DNA from 2 places in the Streptomyces sp. DSM 106670 genome. Region 1 is predicted to be linked to the other one. Evidence: riboswitches for the same ligand, from Rfam matches in the RefSeq annotation. Region 1 holds a riboswitch; the other holds the start of a gene.
What was found. Region 1 has a riboswitch for cyclic di-AMP ahead of ACSMXR_RS03425 (C40 family peptidase). Riboswitches for the same ligand answer to the same signal wherever they lie in the genome.

Region 1 (4,153 bases):
GTTCCACGAGAGAGGCACGCCATGATCCGCCCCGCCGCCCGCTACGTACTGCCCGAGTTCACCGAGCGCACCGCGACCGGGACCGGGACGCTGGACCCGTACTCCAAGCTGCTGTCCGAGCGGATCGTCTTCCTCGGGACCCCGATCGACGACACGGCGGCGGGCGACCTCGTCGCCCAGCTCATGTATCTGGAGCACGCCGATCCGGACCGGCCCCTGTCGCTCTACATCAACTCCCCCGGCGGCTCGTTCCAGGCGATGGCGGCGGTCTACGACACGATGCGGTTCCTGACCTGTGAGGTGGAGACCTTCTGCCTGGGGCAGGCGGGCTCCTACGCGGCGGCTCTGCTGGCGGCCGGGGCGAAGGGGCGGCGACATGCGCTGCCCGGCGCGCGGGTAGTCATTCAGCAGCCCGCACTGGAGGAGCCGATGCGGGGCCAGCCGTCCGACCTGGAGATCCACGCGCGCGAACTGGTGCGCACCCGCGAGATGTTCGCGGCCATGCTGGTCCGGCACACGGAGCAGACCGCGGAGCGCATCACCGCCGACATCGAGCGCGACACCATCCTCGACGCGAAGGCCGCCCTCGCCTACGGGCTGGTCGACCACGTCGTGGAGAACCGCTGACACTCCCGGCCGGCGTACGACGTGAGGTGAACCGCCGATGGAACCACCCGAGTTCCCGCCCCTGCCCGCACTGACGCGGGCCGAGGGCGAGTTCGTCGACTGCTATCTGGCCGTGCTCGACCAGGTGGGCCGGATCAATCCGGCCCACGGCGGCGACACCTACAGCGCGCTGCGGGCCGCCCAGGCCCTGGCCTCCCGGGCGGCGGCCCTGCGCGACGCCCTGGCCCTGATGCACGAGCGCGGCGAGTCGCGGATCCACGCCGCCACCCTGGCGCGGGCCCTGCGGGTCCTGGACGGGGAGCGCAGGGCCGGCCGGGTCGCGATGCCGCCGCCGGTGACTGACCCTCGGTGAACCGACGCGCCCGGCGCACCGGGAGCGCCTTACGGGAGCGGACCGGTCGACCCGCCGCACGACACGCCCGATCGCGCGATCACTTTTCCTCGCTCGTTCGGCGTAGGCGATCACCCGCGCGAGCGACGGCCCAACTTGCGTTCCGCGCGCGACCCGTACTCGAAATGTTTCGTTTCGTCGCTGGTGCGAGGGTGTGCGCCCGGCTCACGGGCGAGCGCGAATCCGACCTGTCCACCTGAATGGATCAGTGGTGAGGAGACTCACAAACCGCCGTTTCAGCTCGGAAATCCGGCACCGGGTGCGTCAAGATCCCTGGGACGACAAGCCCCCGCCACCGCGGCGGGGCGGTCCGGGCGGACGCCGAGTCCTGCCGCCGCCCGGATGACTGGTCGACAGAAGTGGATCGGCAGGAGTGGAGGACCCGAGCACAACGGGCCGACCGGGAGACCGGGAAGCCCTCGGGGTGAAGCCGCGTCGAGCGGCCGGGCAACTTCGCCAGCCCGAACCCGACAGGTCATCCTTCACAGGCGGCTGACGAAGGGTTGCGCATGTCTGCGCAGGTTCATGTCCCGTCTCTGTTCGCCCGGGTCGGCACGGCCTCGGTACTCACTCTGGCCGTGACGTCCACGATGCTGGCGCCCGGCCTGGTGAGCGACGCCGAGGCCGCCACCCACTCGACGAAGGCCCTGAAGGTCGCCGCGTCGAAGAAGGGGGCTCCCTACAAGTACGGAGCATCCGGCCCCAGTCGCTTCGACTGCTCGGGGCTGACGCTGTATTCGTTCAAGAAGGCCGGGAAGAAGCTCCCCCGCACCGCACAGCAGCAGTACAACAAGACCCGCCATATCCCCAAGTCGCAGCGCAAACGCGGCGACCTCGTCTTCTTCCATTCGGGGCGCAGCGTCTACCACGTGGGCATCTACGCCGGGGCCGGGAAGATCTGGCACTCCCCCAAATCGGGGGACGTGGTGCGACTGGCGAAAATCTGGTCCAAGAGCGTCTGGTACGGACGGGTCCGCTGACCCACCGACCGGACGCTCTTTCCGTGCGGACGCTCCTCCTCGCGGAAAGGGCGTCCGGTCTCAGCGCAACAGCGGGCCGGTGACCAGCGCGAGCCCCAGACCGGTGAGCGCCACACCGCTGCCGCCCTCGATGGCGCGGGCGGTACGCGGGCGGCGCAGCCACCGGCCCAGCCGGTCCACGAGCAGGGCGACGGCCGGAAACCAGATCAGCGCCAGCACCACCACGAGGGCCGCGAGCAGCAGGGTCCTGGGCAGCGGCGGCTGACCGTGGGGCACGAACTGCGGCAACAGGCTGAGGAAGAGGACCGGGGCCTTCGGGTTGAGCGCGTTGGTCAGGAACCCCTGGCGCAGCGCGCGCCCGAACTCCCGGGGCACGGGCCGCCCCGGCGCGTCCTCGGGCGCCGCGTCGCCGCTCCCCGGGCGGCGACGCCGGATCGCGTACAGCGCGCTGATCCCGAGGTAGAGCACGTACGCGCCGCCGAGCAGCTGGACGGTGCGGAAGAGCACCGGCATCGTCACGAGCACCGCGGCGAGTCCGGCGACCGCGAGCGCGGTGTGCACCAGCAGACCTCCGGCGACGCCGAGCGCGGTGGCCAGGCCGGCGGTGCGCGAGGCCAGGGCGTTGCGTACGACGACGGTGAAGTCGGCGCCGGGCAGCGCGACCATACCGGCGGCGACCCCCGTGAAGGCGATCAGTTGTGCGTCCATGAGGTCCACCTTGGACCTGCGGAGCCTTTAGCGTGTACTTGCAATCTTCTGGGTCTGCCTAAAGGAATGCTTTCATGTACGACCCGACACGGCTCGCGGCACTCGTGGCGGTGGCGGAGGCCGGTTCGATCACCCGGGCCGCCGCCCGCCTGGGCTACACCGCGCCCGCGCTCTCCCAGCAGCTCGCCAAGCTGGAACGGGAGGCCGGGGCGGCGCTGCTGGTGCGCCACCATCGCGGGGCGCGGCTGACGGCGGCGGGCGAGCTGCTGGCGGGCCGGGCCCGGCGGGTCCTGGACGAACTGGACCAGGCGCGGCACGAGCTGGCGCAGCTGGCCGGGCTCTCGGGCGGCAGACTGCGGGTGGGCACGTTCACGACGGCCGGGATCCATCTGCTGCCGCCGGTCCTGAGCGCGTTCCGGCGGGCTCATCCGGAGGTCGAGCTGGCCGTCGCCGACTACGAGCCGCCCGGCGGGATCGCCGCGGTGGTCGCGGGCGAGGTGGACCTCGCCCTGACGCACGCCTACGAACCGGCGACGACGGGTCCCACGCCGGTGGGCGTTCTCGTCGAACCCCTGCTGGTCGAGGAGCTGGTGCTGGTCACCTCGGTGGGCCACCGGCTCGCCGAGGGCACCGGACGGCTGCCGGTCACCGAACTGGCCGGGCGTCCGCTGATCAGCAGCGCGCCCACCCATCCGCCCCGGCGCGGCGTCGAGAACGCGCTCGCCGAGGCCGGGGCGACGCCCGCGGTGGTCTGCGAGTCGCCCGGGTACGCGCTGGTGTGCGCGCTGGTCAGCGCGGGGCTCGGGGTGGCGGTGGTGCCGGAGATGGTCGCCTCGATGGCGGCGGCCCCGCTGTCGGTCCGGCGGCTGGAGCCGGCCTCGTTCCGCCGGACCATCTCGGTCGTGCACCGGGGCGAGCGGTCGACCGCCGCGGCCGCGACGCTGCTCGCACTGCTGCGCAGCGGATTCGGCCGGGGAAGCACGGCCCAGGCGGCGAACCGGCCCCCGCAGGGCTGATCAGCCCTGGACCTGCCCCCGCCGCCGGCTCTGCGGGGCGGGGGCGGCCCCGGGCTGCTCCGGGATCAGCCCTGGACCGGGACGACCCACGGGAGTGCGATCCAGACCGTCTTGCCGCCCTCGGCGGTCGGGGTGACCTGGAGCCGTCCGCCGCGCTCCTTGGCCAGCGCCCGGATGATGACCATGCCCCGGCCGTTGTCCTGCCGTACCGCGGCGGGCAGTCGCTGGGGCCAGCGAGGGTGACTGTCCGTGACGCCGACGTACAGCTCCTCGTCGCGTTCGAGGCGCAGATCCACGGTGAAGGTGGGCGACTGGCCGAAGGTGTGCTGGACGGCGTTGGTGGCCAGCTCCGAGATGATCAGCCGGATGGTGTCGGCGAACTCGGTGTCGTCGGGCAGGCCCCATTCGGCCAGGGTCCTGGCGACATATCT
Region 2 (4,153 bases), 2.3 Mb from region 1:
ATCGCCGCCGGGGATCCCGTACTCGTGGTGCTCGCGGCGGCCGACCGCGACCCGGAGCGGTTCGCGGATCCGGACATGCTGGACCTTGCACGGCGTGACAATCAGCACCTCGGATACGGGCACGGCATCCACTACTGCCTGGGTGCGCCGCTGGCCCGGCTGGAGGGGCAGACCGCGCTGGCCACGCTGTTGAGACGCCTCCCTGACCTGCGACTTGCGGGAGAACCTGGCGATTTGCGCTGGCGCGGCGGGCTCATCATGCGTGGACTGCGCACGCTTCCCGTCGAGTTCGAGCCGGGCAGCCGCTCAGAAAAAAGTGACACGCTGTCAACTCTGTGACTTTCACGTGATCTGCGCTGCATCGACTTGTGACACACGTTCGAGTCCCGCTAGGTTCACGGTTCGACGCGTCGGTCGCTCGTTGCTCACGCGTCACTTGTGTGTCGCTGCCGGCGTCTGTTCCTGCCGCGCGGCGCACGGGTCACTCGCTTGTCAGTCGCACGGAAGGCATACCCATGGGCTCCGCGAACGGCAGACACCGCCGCCCTCGCCAGGCACCCGCCATCGTCGTCGCCGCAGGTGTGACGGGATCGGCCATCGCCATCCCGCTGCTCGGCGCGAGCGGCGCGCACGCGGCCGAGGCCTCCACCTGGGACCGGGTCGCGGAGTGCGAGAGCGGCGGCATGTGGAGCGCCGACCTCGGCAACGGCTACTACGGCGGGCTCCAGTTCTCCCAGGAGACCTGGTCGGCGTACGGCGGCACGGCGTTCGCGCCCCGCGCCGACCTCGCCAGCCGGTCGCAGCAGATCTCCGTCGCCGAGAAGGTCCTGGACGACCAGGGCCCGAAGGCGTGGCCCAGCTGCGCGGTGATCTCCGGTCTCGCGGTGGACGGCAGCCTGCCGGGCGTCGACCCGGGCACCTCGCCGACCCCCGATCCGACGAGCACCCCGACCGACGAAGCGGACGCCCCCGACGAAGCGGATGAATCCGGCAAGTCCGGTGAGGCCGACAAGTCCGGCAAGGGTGAGAAGAAGGGTGAGAAGGAGAGCGACGGTACAGGGGAGGGGAGCGAGACCCCCGACTCCTCGGTGACGCCCACCACCCCGCCGTCCTCCGAGGCTCCCGACGCCACGGACCCCTCCGGCGCCCCCGACGCCTCGACCGGCGAGAGCGGCAAGGGCGGCAAGCACCGCGGCACCCCCGCGCCCGAGGAGGTCGACGGCGGCCAGGACGACGGCCCCCGCGGGTCCGGCCGGCACGCCTCGCGCGGTGACGGCGACGCGCGCGACGGCGGCGCCGCGGGCGCCGGTGCGTACACGGTGCAGCCCGGCGACAACCTCTGGGCCATCGCCGACGCCCAGGAACTTCCCGGCGGCTGGACCGGTCTGTACGAGACCAACAAGGACCTCCTGGGCTCCGACCCGGACCTGATCCTGCCCGGCCAGAGCCTGGATCTGGGCCTGGGTCAGGACGCGGAGCAGGGCGGGGACCAGGGTGCGCCGGAAGGCGCCGAGGTGCCTGCCGCCAACTGATTCAATTCGGGCGAAAACGCCCGGGAAAATCAGGCAGTTCAGAGACCTATGTCCACTTTTGCGGAAGTGAGACATGGGTCTCTTTGCTTCAACTGGCGCGTCTCGCCCGGCCAGTCCGCGCGTATCGCCCCCGACCTGCGGAAATGCCCCATCGGTCGCGGTGAGTTCGGGCCGATTGTGCCCTATGTCCATCTTTGAATGTCGGGGTTGCCTGTGTTTACGGTCGGAGCCGCTCGCACCGCGGGCCCCGTCGACCGTCACGCCGAATCCTGCCGTCGGTCGAAGGGAACAGACGCGTAAAGCGCCGTAGGCAGGAGCGGGGGACCCAGGTAAGCCGCCGGGTCCGCACAGCCCCTCCGGGGGATGTACGGGACCGGCTAGGGGTGAAGCCGTGCGCACGACGCACGGCCGGGCAACTCATCAGCCCGAACCCGACAGCTCACCTCGTAGGCGTCGGTGAGGAGATTCGTTCCATGCTGCTGAACAGCAAGGGCAAGCACCGCCGCCCGTCCAAGGCCACCCGTATCGCCACCCTCGCGGGTGTCACCGGTGCCGCCGTCGCCGTCCCGCTGATGGGCGCGACCAACGCGTCCGCCGCCTCCGTCGAGACCTGGGACGCCGTCGCCCAGTGCGAGTCGGGCGGCAACTGGTCCATCAACACCGGCAACGGCTACTACGGCGGACTGCAGTTCTCGCAGTCCAGCTGGGCCGCCGCCGGTGGTACGCAGTACGCCTCGCGCGCCGACCTGGCCTCCAAGGACCAGCAGATCGCCACCGCCGAGAAGCTCCTCGACCTGCAGGGCCCGGGCGCCTGGGCCTGCGCCGGCGCCGGCGGCCTCACCAACGACGGTGTGGACCCGGGCGTGAACACCGGCTCCGGCCAGTCCGAGAGCAAGCCCGAGCAGGCGCAGCCCCAGCGTCAGGCCGAGCAGCCCACCACGCGCTCCGAGCAGCGCGAGGCCCCCAAGGCCGAGAGCAAGAAGACCGTCACCACCCCGACCGGCGAGAAGGTCAAGAAGGGTGACGGCGAGTACAAGGTCAAGGCCGGCGACACCCTGAGCAAGATCGCCGAGAAGGAAGGCGTCAAGGGCGGCTGGAGCAAGCTCTTCAAGCTCAACGACGACATCGTCGAGGACGCCGACCTGATCTTCCCGGGTCAGCAGCTCCACCTGAAGTAAACGCCGTATCTCCTCCCCGGAGGGGAAGCGTCCGGCGGCACTTCTCCTCGCACGGCTTCCCGGCCCGGCGCGCTCATCCCCCCAGCGCGCCGGGCCGGGTTCTTCGTCGGCGAGGGGCCGAAGGGGAGCGCGGTTGCGTTCACCTCTTGTCGGCAACACGTGTTACTGCTCAGTAGATATCTAGAGTTTTGTCCCGTTACGCAGGTCCTTGGGTCCTTTTTCGTCCCAGGAGACGGGCGGTCGGCTGGCCGACGCGGCCGGGCCGGATAGGCTCGGGTCGCAAGGCCACAGTGACCCTGCACAACCAGTGTCAGATCCCAGAAGGAGATGCCTCGTGCCGTCCATCGACGTCGTCGTAGCCAGGGAAATCCTCGACTCCCGGGGCAACCCCACGGTCGAGGTCGAGGTTGGCCTCGACGACGGCAGCACGGGCCGTGCTGCTGTTCCGTCCGGCGCCTCCACCGGTGCGTTCGAGGCTGTAGAGCTTCGCGACGGTGACCCCAACCGCTACCAGGGCAAGGGCGTCGAGAAGGCCGTCCTCGCCGTCATCGAGCAGATCGGCCCGGAGCTCGTCGGGTACGACGCCACCGAGCAGCGCCTCATCGACCAGGCGATGTTCGACCTGGACGCCACCGAGAACAAGGCCTCGCTCGGCGCGAACGCCATCCTCGGCGTCTCGCTGGCCGTCGCGCACGCCGCATCCGAGGCGTCCGACCTGCCGCTCTTCCGCTACCTCGGCGGCCCGAACGCGCACCTGCTGCCCGTTCCGATGATGAACATCCTGAACGGCGGCTCGCACGCCGACTCCAACGTGGACATCCAGGAGTTCATGATCGCGCCGATCGGCGCCGAGTCCTTCTCCGAGGCCCTGCGCTGGGGCGCGGAGATCTACCACACGCTGAAGAAGGTCCTCAAGACCAAGGGCCTGTCCACCGGACTCGGCGACGAGGGCGGCTTCGCCCCGAACCTGGAGTCCAACCGCGCCGCCCTGGACCTCATCGTCGAGGCCATCACGGAGGCCGGCTACGTCCCGGGCCGTGACGTGGCGCTCGCGCTCGACGTCGCCGCGTCCGAGTTCTACAAGGACGGCGTCTACGAGTTCGAGGGCAAGTCCCGCTCGGCCGCCGAGATGACCGAGTACTACGAGGAGCTCGTCTCCGCGTACCCGCTGGTCTCCATCGAGGACCCGCTGTACGAGGACGACTGGGCCGGCTGGAAGGTCATCACCGACCGCATCGGCTCCAAGGTCCAGATCGTCGGCGACGACCTCTTCGTCACCAACCCCGAGCGTCTGGCCCGCGGCATCGAGGAGGGCTCCGCCAACGCCCTGCTCGTGAAGGTCAACCAGATCGGTTCGCTGACCGAGACCCTGGACGCCGTCGAGCTGGCCCAGCGCAACGGCTTCAAGTGCATGATGTCGCACCGCTCCGGCGAGACCGAGGA

Region 2: another riboswitch for cyclic di-AMP. It lies ahead of ACSMXR_RS13710 (transglycosylase family protein); the one in region 1 lies ahead of ACSMXR_RS03425 (C40 family peptidase).

The regions. Positions count from the first base shown of each region.
Region 1 is NZ_CM147704.1:827,519-831,671, forward strand. Features, by position in the region: gene ACSMXR_RS03415 (ATP-dependent Clp protease proteolytic subunit) at 22-627, shown strand; gene ACSMXR_RS03420 (hypothetical protein) at 665-979, shown strand; cyclic di-AMP (ydaO/yuaA leader) riboswitch at 1,360-1,524, shown strand; gene ACSMXR_RS03425 (C40 family peptidase) at 1,528-1,998, shown strand; gene ACSMXR_RS03430 (LysE family translocator) at 2,059-2,706, opposite strand; gene ACSMXR_RS03435 (LysR family transcriptional regulator) at 2,781-3,722, shown strand; gene ACSMXR_RS03440 (ATP-binding protein) at 3,788-4,153, opposite strand, start outside.
Region 2 is NZ_CM147704.1:3,104,680-3,108,832, reverse strand. Features, by position in the region: gene ACSMXR_RS13720 (cytochrome P450 family protein) at 1-339, shown strand, start outside; gene ACSMXR_RS13715 (transglycosylase family protein) at 516-1,532, shown strand; cyclic di-AMP (ydaO/yuaA leader) riboswitch at 1,825-2,000, shown strand; gene ACSMXR_RS13710 (transglycosylase family protein) at 2,006-2,710, shown strand; gene eno (phosphopyruvate hydratase) at 3,045-4,153, shown strand, end outside.